Regions from separate parts of the Paenibacillus sp. FSL H8-0079 genome, predicted to be linked through region 2. Evidence: riboswitches for the same ligand, from Rfam matches in the RefSeq annotation. Region 2 holds a riboswitch; each other region holds the start of a gene.

Region 1 (7,799 bases), 320 kb from region 2:
TAAGCATCATTGCAGCAGGTCTTGGCTCATGGTTTTCTTCCCGAATCATTCGGGAAACATCACCACGTATGCTGGTTATCGAATAATGTAATAAGGATCTAGTAACACAATAAAAAAAGCCTTTCCACTCCTTTATAGGATTAAAGTGTACCCTTTGTAAAGGACATTTTGAAAAAAAACTAGGCAACTTGTTGAAGCTGCTGTCTGTATTTTACAGGCGGCAGCTTTTTCAAATTCCATTGCCCTCGATAATGATTATAGTACGTCATATAACTCTTAATTTCTCGTTTTACTTCTTCTAATGTTTCGCATTCTTTGATATTCGTTTCATCCTTAAAATGCCCAAAGAATGATTCTTGGGGAGCGTTATCCCAACAGTTTCCTCGTCGTGACATGGATTGAGTTAACCCCATTTTTTTCACTACGGATTGGAATTGTGGGTTCGTATAATGAAAGCCTTGATCGGAATGGATTAACGCATCTTTTGTGATATGTCGGTGTTTCTTCAATTGATGAAGCGTGTTCAGCGCAATGTCTATGCGTAACGAAGAAGACACTTCATACGCTAAAATCTCATTCGTCTGTGCGTCTTTCATGGTTGATAAATAAGCTCGCTGGTTGCCTTTGTACGTTAAATAGGTGATGTCGGTTAATAACACCTTTCCCGCCTCGCCTGGCTTAAAATTGCGCTGTAATTCGTTTGGACATGTGCGATGTTCTTTCGTTGCTTTTGCCATTCTACGGGCTGGATTAGCCTTTCGAATGGGACAGATGATTTCAAATTTCTTCATGATCCGACGAATCCGCTTCAAGTTGTACGTCATCTTGTACTGATTTTCTAATGTCATTTTAATTTGGCGTGCTCCTTTTTTACGTCCACGGAATCGATAGGCCTTTAAAATCATTTCCTTTACCATCTCATCTGCTTCGGCTTCAGCTATACGCTTTTGCGCTGATTTTTCAGTGAAGTAATTGTAATAACCCGAACGTGATACTTCCATAATATCGCATAGATAGCTGACCAACCGCTTCAATTTATACGTTCTGATCGTCCGATAAATGAGTTCAAACTTCAGCTCTACAGCCACTTTTATTTCTTTTTCAACATCTGCCTTTCGAGTAGATCGAGCTTTTTTAGCAGTTCATTTTCCGCTCGTAACAATTGATTTTTTGCTTCTAATCGTTCAATCTTTTGTTCTAATGTTAATTCACGTTCCGAAGGGCGACCTGAATTCGTTTTACGTGTATCCTGTAAGCCTTCTACACCCGCTTCACGATACGAAGCACGCCAACGTTTTCCAGAAGAACGGACACGCTCTAAACCAATACATTCAACATCTAAGCCCGCTTCTTCAAAAATGTCTCGTGGCAGTTTACCCTGTTCATTTTGTGCAATGAAATGGCGCTTAAATTCATCGGTATACGTAATCGCCTTTTCACTAACAGCGATCACATTTGGATTCCGTTTTAGTTGTTCTTGTTCTTTCTTCGTCAGTAATCTTTTCGTCATAACATTTCCGCTCCAACATCGTTTTTTTTCATTATAAACAAAGTACCCTATAAGATGGGCTTTTTTCAAAGTGTCCATCTTATAGGGTACATTTTAGATGTGGAAAGGCTTTTCATAATGATATGATCTACTTCCGCCATTTCTTCGCAAGTGCACCAATCTGATGTGGCGTTGTTCGGCAGCAGCCGCCAATAATTTTCGCGCCCGCAGCAACCCACTGCTCCGAAGCATCACTCATGCTGCCACAAGTACCCTGTCCGCTCCACGTCTTCGTTGCTGCATCGTACACTTCTCCCGAGTTCGGATACACAATAACAGGTTTGTCACTGGCACGGCTGAGAATACCTACGGCTTCCGTCACCACTTCCATCGGAGCACAGTTCAGGCCAATCGCCACAATCTGCGGCTCGGAGCCAAACGTCTGTGCACATACCTCAAGTGGTGTACCCTCGCTGATGCTTGTCCCGTTTTTTAAAGAAAAAGATAGCCAAGCATACGCATGAGGAAACTCCTTCAGTAGATCAACCAGCACCTGTGCTTCCTGCAACGAAGGAATGGTCTCAAAAGCCAAAATGTCAGCCCCCGCTTCAATCAACGCCGCCATACGCGGACGGTGAAATGCAACAAGTGTCTCATCCGACACGCCGTAATGTCCCACATACTCTGAACCATCCGCCAGATAGGCGCCATATGGCCCAACGGACCCGGCAATAATTGGACGTGGACGAAAACAATCTCCTTCGCGATCTACTGTACGATCTGTTATATGCTCCTCGTGCTCCACGTTCTGGGAACGTACCGAAGGAGCTTCTACAAGCTGACCTGTCGAACTTTCTCTTCCTACTAAATCACTCTGCACTTCTGCCCACACGTCATCTCTCGCCTGTGCAGCCAGCTCCACCGTCTTGCGGATCAGCTCCAGTGCTGCCTGTTCACCAATCCCTCTCTTGCGGAAACCATCCACCGTCGCCTGATAACTGGATGTAATCGCACAGTCGGCTCCTGCTCGAAAATAATCCGCATGGACCTGAACGATGACATCTGGATTCTCAATTAACACACGGGCAGACCAGAGCGGATCATCCAGATCACATCCATGCTGTTCAAGTTCGGTCGCCAGCGCTCCATCCAGAATCATGACTGAGTGTTCACGTAGGATCTGTTCTATGGGATTAGTCTGTTGTGCTTGCGTCATGTAATTGTCCTCTTTTCTTGTTCGCACGTTCTGTCAGATAATAAGCGGCGTAACACACTGCGATAAATGGAACCCCACAATACAGTGCAATTCGCTGTGTCGGGTCAAAAGCAATACCTATGCATGAAGCCAGACATAATATAAATGAAATAATTGGTACAGCCGGGTACAGCGGTGTGCGGTAGACCAAATCTTTGACCGCATGTCCTTCCCGGATATACTGTCTGCGGAACATGTACTGGGAAGCGCTGATGCTCATCCATACCGCAACGACAGCCAGACCTGAAATGGAAACCAGTGTAATATACACGGTACCTGGCGCAATGACACTGGACAGCAAAGCCAGCGCACCACCAACCATACTGATTAGAAGTGCATTCAATGGCACACCCTGTTTGGTCAATTTGGCAAACCACGGGGAGATCGTTTTTTTGTCAGCCAGAGACCAGAGCATCCGCGACGAAGCATACAGGCCTGAATTGGCAGCAGAGAGAATCGCCGTCAGAATAACAAAGTTCATAATGTCTGCTGCATAGGGGACTCCCACTCGCTCCATTACGGCTACAAACGGACTTTCCAGTACACTGGCATCCGACATAGGTAGCAAGGCAGACAAGATAACAATCGTTCCGATGAAGAAAATAACCAAACGCCACAGCGTTGTATGAATCGCTTTCGGTATCGTCTTCTCCGGATTCTCCGTCTCCCCGGCGGCAATGCCGATTAATTCGGTACCGGAGAATGCAAAGTTTACAGCAAGCATAGTCATCAGTATCGCTGTAGCTCCATGAGGGAACCACCCGGATGCGGTAATATTTGATAGAAACGGAGCCGGTTCAGCATCCGCCATCGGAATGAATCCGAACATGGCTGCGCCACCGATCATAATAAAGACTACGATAGTCACTACTTTGACAGATGAGAACCAGAACTCGGATTCCGCAAATAATTTCACCGTTAAGGCATTGAACAGGAAAATCATTAGTGCAAAGAGCGCACTCCATATCCAAACATTTACCGATGGAAACCATCGCTGCATCAACAGTCCCGCGGCTGTAAATTCGGAGCCAAGCGCAACAGTCCAGGTTAACCAATACAACCAAGCCACCGTGTAGCCTGTTGCTGGACCGATATATTTGGCTGCATAACTATGAAACGCTCCTGTTTCTGGCATGTGAACAGATAGTTCACCAAGACAGAGCATCACCAGATATACAACGATCGCTCCGATCAGATAAGACAAAATGGTTCCCATTGGTCCCGCCTGTTGAATCGTGTAACCCGAGCTGAGGAATAAACCCGTTCCAATCACTCCACCGAGAGAGAGCATGACTACGTGCCGTGCCTGCATTTTCCGCTGAAAATGCCCTTTGTCGTTGTTGTTCTCCATACCTGCTGCTCCCCTACTTCTTCATCCAGAAAAAACAAAAAAGACCCACTCTTCCTAAAGAGTGCGCCGTTACTGACAAATAAAAACAAACGCTCCTATCTATCAGGCTTTCACCCGCTGGAATTAGCACAGTATCCTTCAGATCTGTTGCTGAGGTTTCTAAGGGCCAGTCCCTCCACCTCTCTGGATAAGAAAATGATTTTTTACTAATATAGCGATCTATCATGAATGTGTCAACATTTAAATAATAAATGTCCCATTCTACGCTATTCGGTGGAAGAGCCCGGATTGGTAATCGTGATCTTTACATCATACGTAATCGGTACAGTGCTAAAGATTTGGTCCCAATCATCTTTGATTTTCTTCCATGTTTTTGGTTCTTTGATACGCAAGCTATCTCGAAAATCCGCCACATCAGCTTTATAGGTATGCTGAATTTTGTATAACACCTGTCGAATCTGTTGTTCGGCCAGATCAGAAAATTCCTTTTCCAACTCTCTGAGGTAAGCACCTTTTTCCTCTTCCTCGGGAGCACGCCAGTCCTCCATCAGCCAGCCTTGGGATTCAATCTTCACATCGAATGAAATATCATTGCCAACCACTTTGGGAATGATTTTCACTTTTTTCTTCTTTATTTCATATACAACGGTGAATCCCTGTTTGTTGTGTGTCTTCAAGACCCCTCCTTGTTCTTTGGGCTTGAGCCACGATAAACCTTCCAGATCCGTTTGACTAAGTTCTCCGAGGAATTTGGTCGTTTTCCCATCGAATATGCTGCCTCCGGAGAACTTGTCCTCTCCATCCGAATTCAATACATTCTGGAGCAGGAAGCTGGAACCGGACTGCATTTGGGCGTCTAGCTTGGATAACAACACTGGTTCCAGGACTTTGTTGGATAGATACGAATTGTTCGTGATCCCTGTTAGATAGAAAGCTGGAATTCGAGAAGGGTCCTGCGAAGATAGCACATCTACCGCACGATGATGACTTATCAGTACGAGACAGTTGGGACGTATATCATTATCTCGAAGGACAAAATCAAGCAGTTGGTCCAAACCATATTTTTTGGCAATATCCTTGGAGATGACGATCACCTTCAGATGATGTCCGATGAGAGGCCGATCCCGCCTTAACGCAAACTGACGGAAGATTTGCAGCAAAGAATCTCCAGAAAGTTGTTCATTGGAATAGGATGTTTTGCCGGAAGAAGGCGAACCGGATTGCTGGCTCGATTGACTGTTGGAGAAACCTGGAGCGATCTGCACCGTAGCGGTCACATAGTTCTTCTTTGGATATGTACCTCCCTGAGCAGCGATGTCTTTCTCAAATTGTGTCTCTTTGCCGACATCGATTCCAAGACCAACATAGAGACTTAAATCCTCTACCTCCCGGCTGCTCCAGCATCCAGATAGCGTCAACAGAATGCACAAGGCAGATACTACACGTAAGAGCATACGGAATGGAATCATGCATGCTTGCCTCCTTTTTTACGAACCAGACTTAACAACAACAGTATCAGAGGTAAGATGGCAAATAACAACACGGATGCATTGCCCAGCATATCCCCCAGTGCAAAGGTATCATCCACCGTTTTAGGCATCATTGCTGTCACATAAATGACCGGAAGCAGACCATACATAATACCTTTGATTTTTTTGGTGCGAAACAAGTCACGAATGCCCACCGAAGCGCAGTAATGTGTAATCGCTGTTGTCGAAAAAATTTGCATAATCCAGATAACAAGCAACAAAGACTCAAATCGCTCAAATATCAGACCTTGAATCTCGAAGCTTCTTACCAAATCCAGCGTTGGCCAGGTACGAGTTTTGATCCCATCGAGCGATAAACTGCCTATAACCATCACAACCGTGATCAAATAAATAATGGTGGATACGAGTATCCCCCAGCTCATCGCCTTATTGCTCTTCTTCGGATTTTTCATATAGGCAGTCATGATTAACATCACCTCATATCCCGTATATGACAGTAGTGAAGGCTTCAGTCCTTTGAAAACAGGCATAATCCCATCTCCGAGCACAGGTCTCAGATTACCAATCTCGAATAGCTGGTTACTAAGTAGAATTTCAATGACAAATATGATGATCGTAATCGGCAGAATGATCTCAAACACACGAACAATGACACCAAGTCCACCTGAGATCATATATATACCGATCCACATGAAGACCATCACAATCGGCCAAGTGGGGGTGCGTTCGAGTAGATACATTCCTGTCACATCAGCCATGACTCTTATTTCGAAAGCGGCAATGACCATGAAATACATAATCATGGCACCGCCCAGTATGTAAGCGATCCAGCTCCCCGTAATTTCACGGGTGAACTGGAACACGGTTTTCCCCGGAAATCTGCGACACAGGGTAACCATAATGATTCCGATACCAGTAATAATCAGTCCAGACAGGATGATGGAAATCCAGACATCTGGTGTTCCGACAGCCTTGCTGGTCGTTCGAGGTAACGTCAATATCCCGGCACCGAGCATGTAATTGACAATAATTACAACGGCCTGCGTCGTGGTTAGCTTTCCTTGGGAGTCACTCACTTTAGTTCACCTCCAGTCCTTCTGTAGATAGCAATTCAATTATTTTTTTCGATCCTTATCTATCGGATTTGTCATCTTGGGACGCAACCTCATCATATTTAACGGAGCACGGATAACGAAATCCTTCCATTCATTCATGTGATAAGGAACTGCTGGGGCAACATATGGCACGCCAAAGCTCGAAAGTCGTGCCAGATGTGTACACACAAGCAGGAAGAACATAACTACGCCATACAGTCCGAGTATAGCTGCACTAAACATGGCGGCAAATCGCAGAATCCGCAACGTTAACCCTGCACTATAGACAGGAATCGTAAAGGAGGAGATGGCTGTAACCGCAACGACAATAACCAAAAATTGGCTTATGATACCCGCCTGTACCGCTGCTTGGCCGATAATCAAACCTCCGACGATCCCCATCGCGGGCGCAATCGGTTTAGGCAACCGGATTCCGGCCTCCCTCAGAATCTCAATCGAAAGTTCCATGATCAGTACTTCAATGATCGAAGGAAACGGTACTCCCGTGCGCGTTTCAATAATCGTCAATACCAGCTTGGTCGGGATAAGTCCCGGATGAAACGAGATAAACGAGATATACAGTGCAGGAGCAAGCAATGCCAACATGGCGGCCATAAAACGCAACATTCGCAAAAAGGTTCCAGGAATCCAGCGTTCATAGTAATCTTCGGGAGATTGTAGCAACATGCTGAAGGTCACGGGTACAACCAGCACAAATGGCGTTCCATCCAATAAAATAGCCACCCGACCTTCCAGCAAAGCGCCAATGACCCGGTCAGGTCTTTCCGTATTCAGTACCTGCTGAAAAGGACTCAGGGTACTGTCTTCAATGAGTTGTTCCACATATCCAGATTCCAGCATCGAATCCATGTCCATCTCTTCAATTCGTTTGCAGACTTCAGCCACGAGATTGGGATCGGCAATATCCTGAATATAGGCTATCGCCAAATCTTTTTTGATCCGCGAACCTACTTCATACTTTCGAATAAAAAGACTCTGATCCGTACCATAACGACGCAGAATGCCTGTGTTATCGCTTAATTGCTCTGTAAAACCAATACGTGGTCCACGAAGCAATCCCTCTGACAAGGGTTCATTCATACCTCGTGTTTTGATCTTA
Region 2 (7,799 bases):
CAAAATTTAAGTGCCGAAGAACTGTTAAGCAGTTATATCCGTGGCACAGAAGAAGACAACAGAGAGCTCGATCCTGAATATAGAACACACATAACAGGTTGGGAAATCGAACCAACATACGATAAGACCAAGCATCAGTTGGTCTACTCCCACCCTGACCCTTGTTGATTCCCACGTCAGCACAGATTAGGAAACATAAAATAAGCCGTATATCTCTTCTGGAGAGATATACGGCTTATTTCTTAATAGCTTCACATCATATCATACATATCGTGAATTATTCAGTTGCAGGTTCAACTGCACCTTTATAACGTTCTTCGATAAATGTTTTCACTTCTTCGGAGTGCAGAGCAGCAGCCAGTTTCTGGATCGCATCTGCATCCTTGTTGTCCTCACGGGAAACGAGGATGTTAGCGTATGGATTACCTTGCAGATCTTCGATCAGCAAAGCATCATTCGCCGGATTCAGGTTCGCTTCGAGCGCATAGTTAGCGTTGATGAATACCAGATCCGCTTCATCCAATTGACGAGGCATCATAGCTGCATCCAGCTCGATGATATCCAGGTTCTTCGGATTTGCTGTGATATCTTGAATCGTAGAAGTGATATTTGTGTTGTCTTTCAGCGTAATGATGCCTTCCTTCGCGAGCAACAACAGTGCACGTCCACCATTGGATGGGTCATTCGGGATCGCTACTTTTGCGCCGTCTGCCAGTTCATCCAAAGACTTAATCTTTTTGGAGTATCCGCCAAAAGGCTCAACATGAACAGGTGTTACAGCAACGAGGTTGAATCCACGTTCTTTATTCTCTGTGTCCAGGTAAGGTTGGTGTTGGAAGAAGTTTGCATCCAATTTTTCATCAGCAAGTTGCTGATTGGGTTGAACATAGTCATTGAACGTTACGACTTGCAAACGAATACCTTGTGCTTCCAGTTCAGGCTTGATACTTTCCAGAATCTCTGCGTGTGGTGTAGGTGAAGCTCCAACTTTCAATTCAACTGTACGAGGTGCACCTGCTGAATTGTCTGCGCCGCTATCGGCGTCCTTGTTGTTTCCGCAAGCTGCGAGAACCGCAATCAACATAAGACTAAGTAGAGCAAAAGACCATTTTTTCATGTGTAAAACCCCTTCTCTAATCATTTTTGTCATGTGGCGTCCGCATTATTGCATAACCATCATGTAATCTATGTGTTATTTCCTGGTGAAAAATGTAACCAAGCGATCTCCAGCCATCTGGAGAATTTGCACTAGAATGATCATCGACACGACGGATATGATCATGATTTCATTCTGATAACGGAAGTATCCATAGTTAATTGCCAGTGTTCCCAGACCTCCACCACCGACCATGCCCGCCATCGCCGTATAGGAGACGAGCGTAACGATGGTAATTGTTATACCAGCAAGCAGACCAGGCAACGCCTCAGGCAGTAACACCCGTCTTACAATCTGTCCGGTCGATGCACCCATCGCCTGTGCAGCTTCAATGACACCCCGATCGACTTCACGCAAAGTAGTTTCCACCAAACGGGCAAAATAAGGAGCTGCTGAAATAACCAAAGGAGGTATAACGCCGAGCACCCCGGTAGCAGTACCGACGAGTATACGAGTAAATGGGATAAGTGCAACAATCAATATGATAAATGGGACTGAGCGCAAAATATTAACAATCAGGGATAGTATCGTGTACACTGCCCGTGACTTAATCGAAGCAGATCGGGCTGTCATGAACAGCAGAACTCCGAGTGGTAAACCAAAGATAACGGTAAACAAGCCTGATACACCCAAAATTTGCAGTGTCTCTATGGAAGCTTTACCAACCTCTTCCCAACGTACGGTTGAAAAATCCATCTAACGAAGCACCTCCACATCAAGTCCCTCTGCGGTCAATTCGGATATGGTCCGTTCAATCGCATCTGACTCACCCTCGAATCGAACGGTCAACTGCCCATAAGGAACCTGTTTGATCGTAGAGATCGTACCTTGCAGGATGGCAAAATCCACACCTGTCTTACGTACCGTTCTGGACAAAATCGCTTCATATGTTTTATGACCCAGAAAGGAAATCTTCACTAGTTTAGAAGCAACACCTGCCTGCAATTCAACGCTTGCATTCGCCAGAGCGGTCTCTTCCAGAGCAAGTCCAGCTTCATGGTCACGCATCGTGAAGTCCCGCGTAATGGCGTGCTGCGGCTTCAGGAATACTTCTGTTACAGGTCCCTGTTCCACAATGCCACCTTGATGAATGACAGCAACCTTGTCACAGATGTTCTGGATGACGTGCATCTCATGTGTAATCAGCACAATCGTGAGGTTGTACTTTTCATTAATGTCGAGCAATAATTTCAGGATTGAATTCGTCGTCTGCGGATCAAGTGCCGAAGTAGCCTCATCACAGAGAAGTACATTCGGATCACTCGCAAGCGCTCTTGCAATCCCAACACGTTGTTTCTGTCCACCAGATAATTGAGCCGGATATTTACTGCTGTGTTGCTCCAGGCCAACCAGAGCGAGCATTTCCTTCACTTTGCGATCAATGGCTTCCTTAGGTGTATTTACAAGCTTTAGTGGAAAAGCCACATTGTCATATACCGATGCCGAGGATAGCAGATTAAAGTGTTGAAAAATCATGCCGATCTTGCGTCTCTGTTGCTGCAATTCAGTTTTACTCAGGTCAGTCAGGTTGACTCCGTCGACCCATACTTCACCCTCCGTTGGACGTTCCAACAAATTAATACAGCGAATCAGTGTACTTTTACCTGCTCCGGAATGGCCAATGACGCCATAAATTTCACCCTTGCAGATGCTCAAATCCAGATTGGATAACGCTGTTGTGGATTTTGCCCCTTTACCATACGTCTTGGTCAATCCTTTTAATTCAATCAATAGCACTTGCCCCTTCCTACCACCTACATGTATCTTTACCCGAAAGAAAGGAAAACTCCCCTTTACGTACAAAAAAAGAAGAGCCCCTTTGCAGATACAAAGACGGCTCTTCACGTGAATTTACCTTCTCATCTGCCAAAATCGTGTCTTGCACCATTTTGTAGGAATTAGCACCTAACATCTATAACGAATGACACATGTGTCATTCAGTATAAATCGGTTGCCGGGCTTCATCGGGCCTGTCCCTCCGCCGCTCTCGATAAGAAATATGAGGTTGTAAGATTCTATAAGTTCATGTAGTTCATGTTATATACTGTTCGAAAGTTCAGAAACTTCTGTAAAAATAATGATATTCATGTACCATTCGATCTGAAACTCAGTATAATCCAAGTATTCCGATTTGTCAAAGGGAATTATTTCATTTATTTTACTGCGTTAACGTTTCTTACCTCGCTTAAGCCATATCTGATTAATGTAGCCGTATGAAGTACTTAACGTTTCACACACCATATCCACGCCCTGACGCATTTCATGCACATGCTGATCCAGATCCTCCAATTTCACTTTCCCTTGCAACGTCTGGTGTAACTGCCACAAATCATCATGCATTTCAGAGTTCATGTAGTGAATTTCCATATTACGTCGTTTGCGAAGCTTACTCATCGGTTCACGATATGAATCCTTGATCTGAATCAACCGCAAAGCAAGGTCATGATGCTGCGTCGCATAATCGAACTGCCTTAACACGGTAAAATAAGAAAAATGCGCTTTTGTATTTGAGGTATTCAGCTCGAATATTTCATTCAATACCGTGCCGACTTTATCCAGAATGGCAAAACAACGGATGAACCCATCTTTATAGAAATAAACATATCGGGCATACTCGGCTTTCTCTGCCTGCGTCATATCGTCCGTAGATCCTGCAACGACCTTTTTGCGAAAATGAGCAGCAGCGAAACAGCTTTGCTCCAGTTCATCCAGTGAGGAGATGAGTCCCTGCGTCCACACATACAGTTTCCGATAGTCATGCGTGGGATCATGGTCCACATGCATTTGTCGCTGAAACAGCTCGAGCGTATGCGCCATGGATTCCATCGCTTCCTTCAATAACCCTTCGTTTATACGCGGCTTTTCCCCGAGCAACGTTCGCAGCATAACTAACCTCCTCTTTTCCACATCAACAAAGATTCATCACCATCATACATAACCATTCCGAGTATACGTGTAATTGCTACTTGCCATAGGTTGCCCTGATCCCCCTGACATCAAACAAAGTCCACCTGTCCAATGATGTACATCACTGGATGGTGGACTTTCAAGTTTAACCCAAGAGTCGTTCCAATTTCAACGGAATTTAGAAACGATTAGCCGGGCGATGTAGCTTGTACACTAGGAAACTCATATAGGTTAAAATCCCAAACAATATGGCGATATCCAGCATATGAGCGAGGGCCACGAACATGTATACTTCCGGACGGCTCATCGTCACCATCATGAAAATACCAATGACCACTTGCATCAGAATCAGAACAACGGATACCACACCAAGGGTACGCATTTCTTTGTTATCCGGATGATTACGGTAAGCGAAATGACCCAGAATGGCGATAACAATTACGAGCGACGCAGCCGCAGCACGGTGAGCAAACGCAACCGCTACCCCACCCGAAAGCTCAGGAATAATCTGCCCATTACAGAGTGGAAATCCGGAACATCCGCCTGCAGAATCCGTGTGGCTCACAAATGCACCTGTGTATACAACGAGATACGTGTAAACCGTGGAGAACCAGACCAGATTCCTGAATTTTTTAGTAACCCGAGGGTATCTATTCAGGCGCTCCAATCCACCATCTTTTGCCTCCTGCCTTATGCCCAAGGCCATCATGAGAGAACTAGCAAAAGCGATCAACGCAAAGCCGAAATGCAGTGCCATGACTGCTGAAGATTGGGAGAAAACGACGGCAAAAGCCCCCATGATTCCCTGGACGATAACAAATACCAAGGTTAAGAAAGAAAACAATTGCAGGTCACGGCGTGACTTACCGAACCGCAGAAAAGCAACAAACGAGGCAATGGACAACAGTCCAGCCAGTGCGCTTACAGCGCGATGGGAATATTCAATAAGTGAAGCCACAGTATGTGCCGGAACGAGTTTTCCGTTACATAAAGGCCATTCCGTTCCGCAGCCAAGGCCCGATTCCGTTTTGGTTACGATGCCTCCACCAAAAGTGGCCAGAAACATGACAAGACAGGTTAATACGGTTAACCATTTAAATAAAGTTAAGTGCTTCAATTTTTTCTCACCCGCTGTTGGTTTAAGATGGCGAAGAATATTCTCCGCTTGTTTCGATACTTTGACACTTATTTCACAACTAAACTCATTATACCGGATAAAATGTTCATTGACGTCGCGCTTTGTGACAAAATGTTAACGTCTGGTGAAATAATGACCCACAGGTCATTTGGGATATGTAATTGAGGGATATGCCAGTTGAATTGTGTCTTAAACAGAATCCTGAGCACACAAACGCCATTTCCCTATTTCAAGAGAAATGGCGTTTCATCTAGTATACCCTTTTACAACATGAACCTGTCATGCTTTTATTATCATTTATGGATCGTGTTGTACACTTCAACTGCGCGATCTAAGAACTGCTCAATCTCTTCTCTCGACTTGCGCAGCTTGTTCACGTACCGTACGAGTTCGCGGCCATCTGTATACGCCACAAAGCTCGGAATGCCAAGAATGTTCTGCTCTTCACTAACGGTTCCAACCTGGTCTACATCGACCTCAATTAAAGTCAGTTCACGTGCATATTTCGCTTCAACCTCAGGCATAAACGGATCGATGTATTTGCAGTCTCCACACCAGTCAGCCTTGAATACGGCAATCGTTAAACGTGGGGATTGAATGGCTACATCAAATGCCGGTTTGGATGTAATTGATTCCATTAGGTTCATCTTCCTTTCTGTACCTTGTCTTAACCTAAGTGAAGCAAATTGGCGAGTGGAAGTCAAATAATCAGCGCATACTTAGAATAAACCACATGGTCTGTGAAATTAAACCCAGAACATCATGAAAGGATGTCACATCATGACTTCCACCAGAACCGATTCTTCCAGCGCACAACATCACGGGTCCCTCCTGCAGATGGTCCGTTCCATTCCGGGTGCTGCCCGGGAAGTCTGGCGTGGTAAACAGGCAGCCTGGCAAGCTTCAGCACAGCTACGTCACCCATTGCGTGACATGGAGTGGGACACAGATACGGCAGCTGCCCTACAGTCTGAGGTCGAGCGTTTGTTGCCTGCCAGCGGCAAGTCTTTTGCACGAACTGATCAGGTCCAAAGTGCACTTGTCTGTGAAGAAGATTGTATCATCCTTGAAGAAATTAAGACGCTGACCCAAGAGCATAATCGGAGTAACATCACTCGCACGGCAGCCTATCTGGATTGCTACGAGCAATATCCCGAACTGCATTGGGCGCTACTGGCTCATATGGTCTCTCGCAACGGCGGATATCACATGACAGATCTTCAGAGTGATCTGATGCATAATTTACAGAATCAAAGCGATCGTGAGCATATGTATCGACTGCTGGAGCGGTGTAACGCACTCATTTTCCAGGATGCATATCCCCAGCTTCTACTGTATATGAACAGTCGCCGGATCGGACGAAGCTGTTTTCATCTCTTGTCACACTTTCACGTATCGGCGTTCATGACGCCATTTTGGGAACGCTTTTGGCTGGAACGGTGCAGTTCACTGCTAAGTGTGGCATTAATTATTAATGAGCAGAACTATATCGAGAGCCGGGTGGTGCAGCATCCTTATTTTCAAAAAGAAGTACTTTCCAAACCCGCATTCCATCTGCACAATCTGGCGGGTCTGAATCATATCGTCTTTCCTCTTGGACGAGAAGCGGGGCTTGCAGGACGGGTTATTGAACATTTCGGCAAGCTGGATGAGCGCATTCTGTTTGGCAAAGGCCTGTATGCTCTGTTGTTTGGCGTAGAGCAAGTACACACACAAGTGTTGGAGTTCGCACGTTCGGTTCCCCATCGTGGCTCACGTGCCGAATATTGGCCTGGCCTGTTTACCCATCATGAAGATGAGGCAGGTGATCATACACTTTATGCTCAAGAGCTACTAGATGAAGAATGGCTACCCGAAGGGCAACGATTGTATAGTCCGGAACTTCTCGCCGTATGGGGAGACACGCCTTATGAGCCGATTACCAGACAGGACTGGCTTCAGACTCGGGATTGTCTCGGTTATCTGACCGCACCACGTCGCCCATGGCTATTCGAGATGAGTCACGAACACCGATATGGCATGCTGAAAATAGCACTGGCTCATGATGCTAAAGTCATCACACACTAATGCTGAAGATCATATGGAGCAGGCAAAGCCGCATGATGTAGATAATCCGATGCACCGCTAGCAGAGGCTTACTCACCTAATAATTAGCCTAATGTTTAACTCAGGCGCTCAGCTGGTCTTAACGATACAAAAAGCCCTGTCCGCTTTAACAGCAGACAGAGCTTGTATCATATTTTGCACAATATTGATCTTAAATGATTATTCTGGCAGGGTTATCCTCTCTGCACGCCTCCACGTTGGAGACGCATGAGTGGACGGAGAATTTTTTGCAGAATACGGGGGTAACTGCCCAGCTCGTCCTTGCGCAGTACACGCAGCACGACCATGAGAACCAGATACACCACCACCACAAGCACTCCAACCACAAGACAGGTAAGCAAGAAGGATACGCGCGCTGGCAGGAACAGTCCAAAGATCATATTGCCAATCCAGTTCGCTGCAAACCCTACACCTGCTGCAAGCACCACTGTAATGATGAACCCTTTCCAGCGATCTCCCATGATGGAGAAATCAACGATTTTGCGAAGGACT
Region 3 (7,799 bases), 3.3 Mb from region 2:
CAAAAAGCCCACCGTCTCTCCAAACGGAGTAGTCGGTGGGCTTGGCTTCATAAACACTCATCTACGATTAACATTTAAAACATGTATAAGCGTAATTTCAAATAATTAATATTAGTTCTGCATTACGAAATCTTCATGCACGGAATTCTCTTCGTCGAACATGCGCACGATGTCATATCGGGTGTTACGTTGTGCCGGAATATAACCGGACTCCCGAATCAAACGGAGAATGGATTCAATGTTAACTTTATATGTTGCACCAGCAGCAGATACGACGTTCTCTTCGATCATCGTGCTACCGAAGTCATTACAGCCAAATTCAAGTGACTTCTTACCGATCTCAGGGCCCATGGTTACCCAAGAGGATTGAATATTCTTGATATTATCCAGCACTAGTCGGCTGATGGCTACAGTCTTCAAGTACTCTTCCGGCGTCTGACGCTCCAGCTTGAGGTTTGTATTATCCGGTTGGAAAGTCCAAGGAATGAACGCCAAGAAACCTTCGGAGTCATACTTGTTCGCAATACATTCGTCCTGAGCTTCACGTACACGGAGCAAGTGCAATGCACGCTCTTCCATCGATTCACCAAGGCCGATAACCATTGTTGCTGTGGTGTTCATGCCGATGCGATGTGCAGTTTGCATCACGTCCATCCAATCCCGCCATGAACCTTTCAAGCGGCTGATTTTCCGGCGTGTGCGGTCATCCAGAATTTCAGCACCACCACCAGGCAGGGAATCCAGTCCAGCTTCGTGAATGGCACGAACAACCTCTTCCAATGTAAGACCATCGGATACTTCAACCATTTTCATAATCTCAGCAGGTGAGAAAGAGTGCATGGTGATGTTCGGGAAACGCTCCTTGATGGCTTTCAACAGGTCTGTGTAATAGCTGAAAGGCAGGTTCGGATTCGTTCCGCCTTGCATCAGAATTTCGGTACCATTCACATCTTCCGTTTCCTGAATCTTCTGGAAAATAACTTCGTCCGGAAGTACATAACCTTCATCGGAACCAGGTCTGCGGTAGAAAGCACAAAAACGGCAGTACACATCACACACGTTCGTGTAGTTGACGTTACGCCCAATTACAAATGTTCTGTATGGTTCAGGGTGCATGCGTTTCATAATGACATTCGCAGCTGCCCCGATTTTGTCCACTTCATTGGATTCAAATAGCTGAATCGTGTCTTCCAAGTCCAAACGTTCGCCCCGAAGGGCTTTATCTAAGATACGGTCTACCGTACTCATCGTAAAAAAGCCTCCCTCATGAAGAGAAATTATATAACGATCCGTCCCAACTTGTTTAAGAGAAGCAAGTTCTGGTGGCAACATCGTATTTCTGTACTCCACATATCGTAACACAGGTTACATGTGAAAAAAAGCACCTTATGTACAGGTGCTTTAAAAATAAGTAAAAATTTTTACATATGGAATCAAATTTATTCGATATTAAACGATACACTTAGGCGTTTTGGGGTACCCACTTTTCCTAGGATTCCTGAAGTGCTTGTTCCAAATCTACAATCAGATCTTCAATGTCTTCGAGACCCACCGAGAAACGCAGCAGCCCATCTGTAATGCCTCGGTCACGGCGAACCTCAGCCGGCATTGCCGCATGAGACATCATCGCTGGGTAAGACAGAATGCTCTCCACAGCTCCCAAGCTTACAGCAACAATGGGTAGCTTCACCCGGTTAAGAACTGCTTTCGCGCGATCGCCTGAACCAACGTCAAACGAAACGACAGCTCCATACCCCGTTGACTGGCGCTCATGTGCCTCACGGCCCGGATGATCCTCCAGTCCAGGATAAAAAACAGCGGTAATATCACTGCGCTCATTAAGCCAAGCCGCCAGTTTGGCTGTGCTCTGTTCGCTGTGAGCCATGCGAGCTCCCAAGGTTTTCATGCCGCGCATCAGAAGCCAGGATTCTTGAGCCCCAAGTACAGTTCCGAGTCCATTTTGCAACTGTTTCAGTTGTACGCCAAGTGATTCCGTGCGAGCAACGGCTAACCCTGCCAGTACATCACTGTGACCTCCGAGAAACTTCGTAGCACTATGTACGACGATATCCACGCCCAGCTCAATTGGACGCTGATAGTAAGGTGTCATAAAAGTGTTATCCAGAATCGTGATCAGGTCATTTTCCTTCGACCAGTCAGTCACAGCAGCGATATCCGTGATTCGCAGTGTCGGGTTGGACGGTGTTTCCATATAAACTGCCTTGGTGTTCGGCTTGAGCGCCGCTTTTACTTCATCTATATTGGTCATGTCTACAAAGGTCGTCTCGATCTGCATACGGCTCAATATGGAAGTAAGCAAACGATACGTACCTCCATATACATCTTCCGTTACAATCATATGATCCCCTGCGGAGAACATCATGAACACACTGGAAATCGCGGCCATTCCCGATGAATAGGCGAATCCTCGCGCTCCACCCTCCAGCAGTGTGATGTAATCTTCCAGTGCCTGACGTGTCGGATTACCCGAACGACTGTAATCATGTTGAGGCGGATTGAAGATATCAAAATGATGGAACGTTGAAGCTTGATAGATCGGTACACTGGAAGCTCCAGTCGTTTTGTCGATCTCATCACCGAAATGAAGCAATTTGGTATTGAATTTCAACTCGGAATTTGGCTTGTTATTGGACTCACTCATGATGCACGCCTCCTTCAACTTCCTGTTGTGCAACGGTAAGCGCATTGCCGAGATCTGCTATCAGATCATCCGCATGTTCAATGCCCACGGAGAACCGGAGCAGACGGTCATCCACACCTACAGCCTCACGAATTTCAAGCGGTATATCCGCATGCGTTTGTACCGCCGGGTAAGTCATAAGAGATTCGACTCCACCGAGACTTTCGGCAAAAGCAATGAGTTTGATATGACGCAGCAATGGTTCAACATAACGTGCATCCTTCACTTTGAAAGAGAAGATACCTGTGTTACCCGTGGATTGTTTATTCTGCACCGCATACCCCGGATGATCCGACAGGCCTGGATGATACACTTCACCCACTGCTGGATGCTCAAGCAAGTATTTGGCAATGGTAAGCGCATTGTATTCATGACGCTCCATGCGAAGAGCCAGCGTTTTCATGCCTTTCATTAACTGGTAAGAGTCACTTGGAGACAACACGGCGCCAATGGAATTATGCAGGAACGCCATTTCCGCAGATAATGCCTCACCCTTGGTTATGATTAATCCGGCTAACACATCATTGTGTCCGCCCAGATATTTGGTAGCACTATGAATGATGATATCGGCACCCAATTCAATCGGACGTTGGAAAAATGGAGTCAGCAACGTGTTGTCAACAATTGTCAACAGGTTGTAACTTTTCGCCCAGGAAGCGACGGCTTCCACATCTGTAATCATCATCAGCGGATTCGTTGGTGTCTCGATGAATACAGCTTTGGTATTCGGTTGACGAACATTCTCCAGTGCTGCAAGGTCATTCGTGTCCACATAACTTGCAGTTACGCCGAAACGAGACAGGATGCGTTCAAGTAGACGATAGGTTCCGCCATACAGATCCAGCGATACAATCAGATGATCCCCTTGACCAAACATGGCAAAGATGGTTTGCAGCGCGGCCATACCTGAGCTACAGGCAAACCCTGCATCACCGGACTCCAGCGCTGCAGCTGCTTCTTCCAACACTTTGCGTGTTGGGTTGGTCGTACGAATATAATCAAACCCCGTGCTTTGACCAAGCTTCGGGTGGCGAAACGCAGTGGATTGATAGATCGGAAAGTTAATGGCGCCTGTTACCGGTTCATTGATGGACCCAATTTGTGCTAAGCGGCTTTCGATTTTCAACTTGTTGTTGTCTTCCATTGCTGCATCCTCCTGTAATCTCGATTAGATTTGCGGGCCAATATCGTAAGGTGTTTCTTGATACACATAGTAATTGAGCCAATTAGAGAATAATAAGTTGGCATGAGCACGCCAAGTAGCCGGTGGCACACGGGAAGGATCATCATTCGGATAATAATGTCTAGGTAATGCAATATCCATCCCTTTCGCTGCATCCCGGTCATACTCCCACTTTAATGAGAAAGGGTCATACTCGGCATGTCCTGTAGCAAAAATCTGTTTGCCGTCTTTGGTAGCAACCAGGAAAATACCAGCTTCCTCGGATTCAGCCAAAATCTCTAATTTCTCATTCTTTTCAATATCTTCGCGTCGCACTTCCGTATGACGGGAATGTGGAACGTTGAATACTTCATCAAATCCACGCAACAACGGAACATGAGGCTTGTTGATGGTATGTGGGAAAACCCCAAAACACTTCTCATCAAGCGCAACCTTGGGTACATCGAAATGATGGTATAAACCTGCCTGGGAAGCCCAGCATATATGCAGGGTTGAAGTCACATTGGTTTTGGTCCATTCGAAGATCTCCTGGATTTCATTCCAATAGTTCACGTCTTCGAAATCCATCTGTTCCACAGGGGCACCCGTAATGATCATTCCATCGAAACGACGATGCTCAATCTCATCGAAGGTTTTGTAGAACAGATCCAAATACTCCTGAGACGTATTCTTCGACGTATGGGATTTGGGATGTACCAGAACGACATCCACCTGAATGGGCGTGTTTCCCACCAGACGAAGCAATTGTGTTTCGGTCGTTTCCTTTGTGGGCATCAGGTTTAATATAGCGATACGGAGTGGACGAATATCCTGCTGGTATGCAGAAGTTTCATCCATGACGAAGATATTCTCTCCTTCAAGGACTTCTTTTGCTGGTAGCGTATCGGGTATTTTGATTGGCATGGGTAGTCTAACTCCTCCTTGTGCATAAATAGATGCAGCCACTGCTGGCTTGATGTCTTCACATCAATACAGTTGTAGGCTGCCATGAGCTTGTCTACAACCATTGGATTGAAGTTCCATCCAAAGTTACGACAATCTCAAGTTCCTTAGCGAAAATCACTGCTGAGAAGTCGGGGCATATGACAAAGACCTTCCTCGGATTTCGAGAAAGGTCATATGTAAATAGATATGCGCCTCTCTCATCTCTCAGTTACAACAGTGCCACTTGACACTTGGTCGCTGCAAGAATTAGCACCGTGCGGTATACCGCCGGTTGCCGGGTTTCATCGGGCCAGTCCCTCCACCTACTCTTGATAAGATTTCGCTGTATTAGATTGTAATTTAATGTGGTTCACCGTCTACTTTATTACATTAATGCCCTCACGTCAAGTTGCAGTTCTACGTCTGCTTTCCAGATCGGAACCGTTCATCATCCGTTGTCATACACTGCCTCAGGGCGCGAAATAGACACATTTTTGCGCTTGAAAGCACCTTGTACCAGCGGTATACTAAACAAGGTGTTATAAACCCTTATGTGAGAGGTGACATATTAAATGGATGGCGACCCGAGGCCTGACTGGCAGCCGAATTCCGACAAACTGCATAGAGAATTGACATCAGCATGCCGGCAGCGGGACGTGACTTCCGTTTGATTATATAGTGAACGCAGCCCTGATCTCCAGGCTCCGCTGCCGACCGGCTGATTTGTTCTTTTTGCGCCCATAATGATAATATCCGCCAAGTTGGCGGGTGCAGAAGGAGTAGATTAACAATGAAAATCCGGTTGGTTAACAACGGTGTATTTATTCCGGTGGACGACATTCAGCAGGCGCTGACTCCACCAGCGGAAGGATTTTACTGGATTGATGCGGACGTAGACGATTTGGCGGTACTTCAGCCGCTGTTCTTGATGCATGATCTGGCAGTGGAAGATTGTCTCAGTGATGAAGAACAACGTCCGAAGATTGAAATTTATGAGAACCATTACTTTATTGTGATTAATAGCATCCGTTTTGATGATGAAGAGATTTTTCTACGTGCGGTGAACTTGTTCCTCGGCAGACATTTCATTATTAGTGTTACGAAGCAGAAGGTCAGCGAATTGCGCACCCTGAAGCCCATCCTGTGGGAACAGGAAATCAGTACACCGGATCGTCTGCTCTACCTGCTGGTTGACTTGATTGTTGATAATTATTTCACCGTAGGTGACCGAATTGAAGCTCGGATCGAGAAGCTTGAGGAAGACATTCTGATGCACACCAAAAAGTCACATCTGAATGAAATCATCGGACTGCGCAGTGAGATTCTGTGGCTGAAAAAAGTCCTTGGACCTCAGAAAGAGGTCATTAATACACTGAACAAAAAAGATCTGCGTCTCATCGATGATCAACTGCAAAAGTATTTCAGTGACATCTATGAGAATGCTGTAAAAATATCTGAAACCTTTGAAACATATCGCGACCTGATGGGCAACTTACGAGAAGCCTACCAGTCCAGTATTGCGAACCGGGCGAATGAGATCATGCGTGTGTTTACTGCCATTACCACGGTCTTCATGCCGCTGACGGTCATTACGGGTATATACGGAATGAACTTTACGAATATGCCAGAGCTTAACTGGAAATACAGCTATTTTGTTGTGATTGGCCTGATGGTAACACTGGGCCTGAGCATGTTCTTCATTTTCCGCAAAAAAGACTGGGTATGAACTCGTATGAAATAACAAAGACGAAGCGCTCCTGTGGGAGAAACGCCTCGTCTTTTTTTCATTTCCTTCACCTAACCAACATTCTGCTCTGTCTCTGCATGCCGACGAAAACGGATTCGAATCATGCGCAGTCTTTCATAGACCTGCTCCAGACTTCCTCCGTCAGGCTTCTCTCCTCCATACACCTTATGTAATACTGGCTTCAGGAACGTATCTCCCAGCTCCTCATACGCGCTCCATACGGCCTCTTGTTCGTTCTCTGGCATAACTGCCAACTCTACATCAAGAAGACAATCGGTGTCATAACCTTCAAGATCCAGTGTCTCTAACAGCTCAATCAACTCACGTCGGGATAATCCGGATCGATTAACAATCTCCTCTAACGTAAAACCTTCCTTCATGCCTTCAAGCACTTGCTTACGCGTGGTGAACTTGTCGAGTTCCTGTTTGTACTTCTGCTCTCTCTGCTTGTATAACCAGCTCTCATACTCTTCTTCCTTCAGCGCCGTGTATACCCAGTCCAGCGGGAATGTCGTTGAACGCTCCAACCCGTTCGTAATCTCCATCCATTCCGTACCATACTCGGTTGCTTTGCTCTCTCCTACGCCGGGCAGTTGCATCAGCTCATCCATGGACTGTGGAACAAAGGCACTGATCAAACGCAGCAGACGATTTGTTGCAATAAAATACGGTGCCTTCCGGTCAGACACAACTCTCTTCCTGCGCCATGTGCACAGATCCGTATATAACTGCTCGTTGCCGTATAGTTCACTATAACAATGGAGCCGCTGCCCACCATAACTGCGTGACTTCAGATCATCATTCTCGTGGAATAACCCCTGCAACTGCGGTCGGTACCCCTCACTCATCTGTATGGCAAGCTGATGACGGTAGATATGAAGTAGCTCCTCCCAAGAGGTCCCTTCGTACCAGATGCTGTCCTCACGTTCTCCTTCCTCGTAGCGACTCCATCCCAGCTGCCAGCTATCGTCCTCTTCCCCAATCCATAGCTGCGCATACTCTGCATTCTGATCTGACAATCTGGACAATCTGTTCATGAAAATGACTTCCATTTTCCGTTCCCTCCCTTTGACATTTCAGCCTATACAGGTTAGATATGCTAACTACAGGCAGCAAAAAAAACACCTCTCCTGCAAAATTCATGCAAGAGAGGTGCTTCCTCATTAACCGTACTATGCTGTTGCCCATATCATACCACAATGGTAAAATTCGTCAATCCCTTATTGTACTACTTGTTCAGCGCT

Evidence for each region. A riboswitch is a leader RNA that binds a small molecule or an ion and turns the genes downstream of it on or off. The one in region 2 is predicted to bind S-adenosylmethionine.
Region 1: another riboswitch for S-adenosylmethionine. It lies ahead of mmuP (S-methylmethionine permease); the one in region 2 lies ahead of MHI06_RS24260 (methionine ABC transporter ATP-binding protein).
Region 3: another riboswitch for S-adenosylmethionine. It lies ahead of metA (homoserine O-succinyltransferase); the one in region 2 lies ahead of MHI06_RS24260 (methionine ABC transporter ATP-binding protein).

The regions. Positions count from the first base shown of each region.
Region 1 covers NZ_CP150300.1:5,753,894-5,761,692, forward strand. The annotation lists gene MHI06_RS25755 (FtsX-like permease family protein) at 1-86, shown strand, start outside; one part of gene MHI06_RS25760 (IS3 family transposase) at 180-1,129, opposite strand; one part of gene MHI06_RS25760 (IS3 family transposase) at 1,129-1,510, opposite strand; gene mmuM (homocysteine S-methyltransferase) at 1,638-2,705, opposite strand; gene mmuP (S-methylmethionine permease) at 2,683-4,095, opposite strand; SAM riboswitch class I at 4,188-4,289, opposite strand; gene MHI06_RS25775 (Ger(x)C family spore germination protein) at 4,362-5,564, opposite strand; gene MHI06_RS25780 (spore germination protein) at 5,561-6,661, opposite strand; gene MHI06_RS25785 (spore germination protein) at 6,701-7,799, opposite strand, start outside.
Region 2 covers NZ_CP150300.1:5,430,652-5,438,450, forward strand. The annotation lists gene MHI06_RS24250 (MetQ/NlpA family ABC transporter substrate-binding protein) at 278-1,117, opposite strand; gene MHI06_RS24255 (methionine ABC transporter permease) at 1,193-1,852, opposite strand; gene MHI06_RS24260 (methionine ABC transporter ATP-binding protein) at 1,853-2,887, opposite strand; SAM riboswitch class I at 3,013-3,153, opposite strand; gene MHI06_RS24265 (Cthe_2314 family HEPN domain-containing protein) at 3,323-4,042, opposite strand; gene MHI06_RS24270 (heme A synthase) at 4,242-5,180, opposite strand; gene MHI06_RS24275 (thioredoxin family protein) at 5,495-5,839, opposite strand; gene MHI06_RS24280 (DUF2515 family protein) at 5,982-7,268, shown strand; gene MHI06_RS24285 (polysaccharide biosynthesis protein) at 7,481-7,799, opposite strand, start outside.
Region 3 covers NZ_CP150300.1:1,989,431-1,997,229, reverse strand. The annotation lists gene mqnC (cyclic dehypoxanthinyl futalosine synthase) at 112-1,248, opposite strand; gene MHI06_RS09100 (PLP-dependent transferase) at 1,490-2,662, opposite strand; gene MHI06_RS09095 (PLP-dependent transferase) at 2,655-3,845, opposite strand; gene metA (homoserine O-succinyltransferase) at 3,870-4,787, opposite strand; SAM riboswitch class I at 5,024-5,147, opposite strand; gene corA (magnesium/cobalt transporter CorA) at 5,599-6,534, shown strand; gene MHI06_RS09080 (HRDC domain-containing protein) at 6,606-7,607, opposite strand; gene MHI06_RS09075 (ROK family protein) at 7,784-7,799, opposite strand, start outside.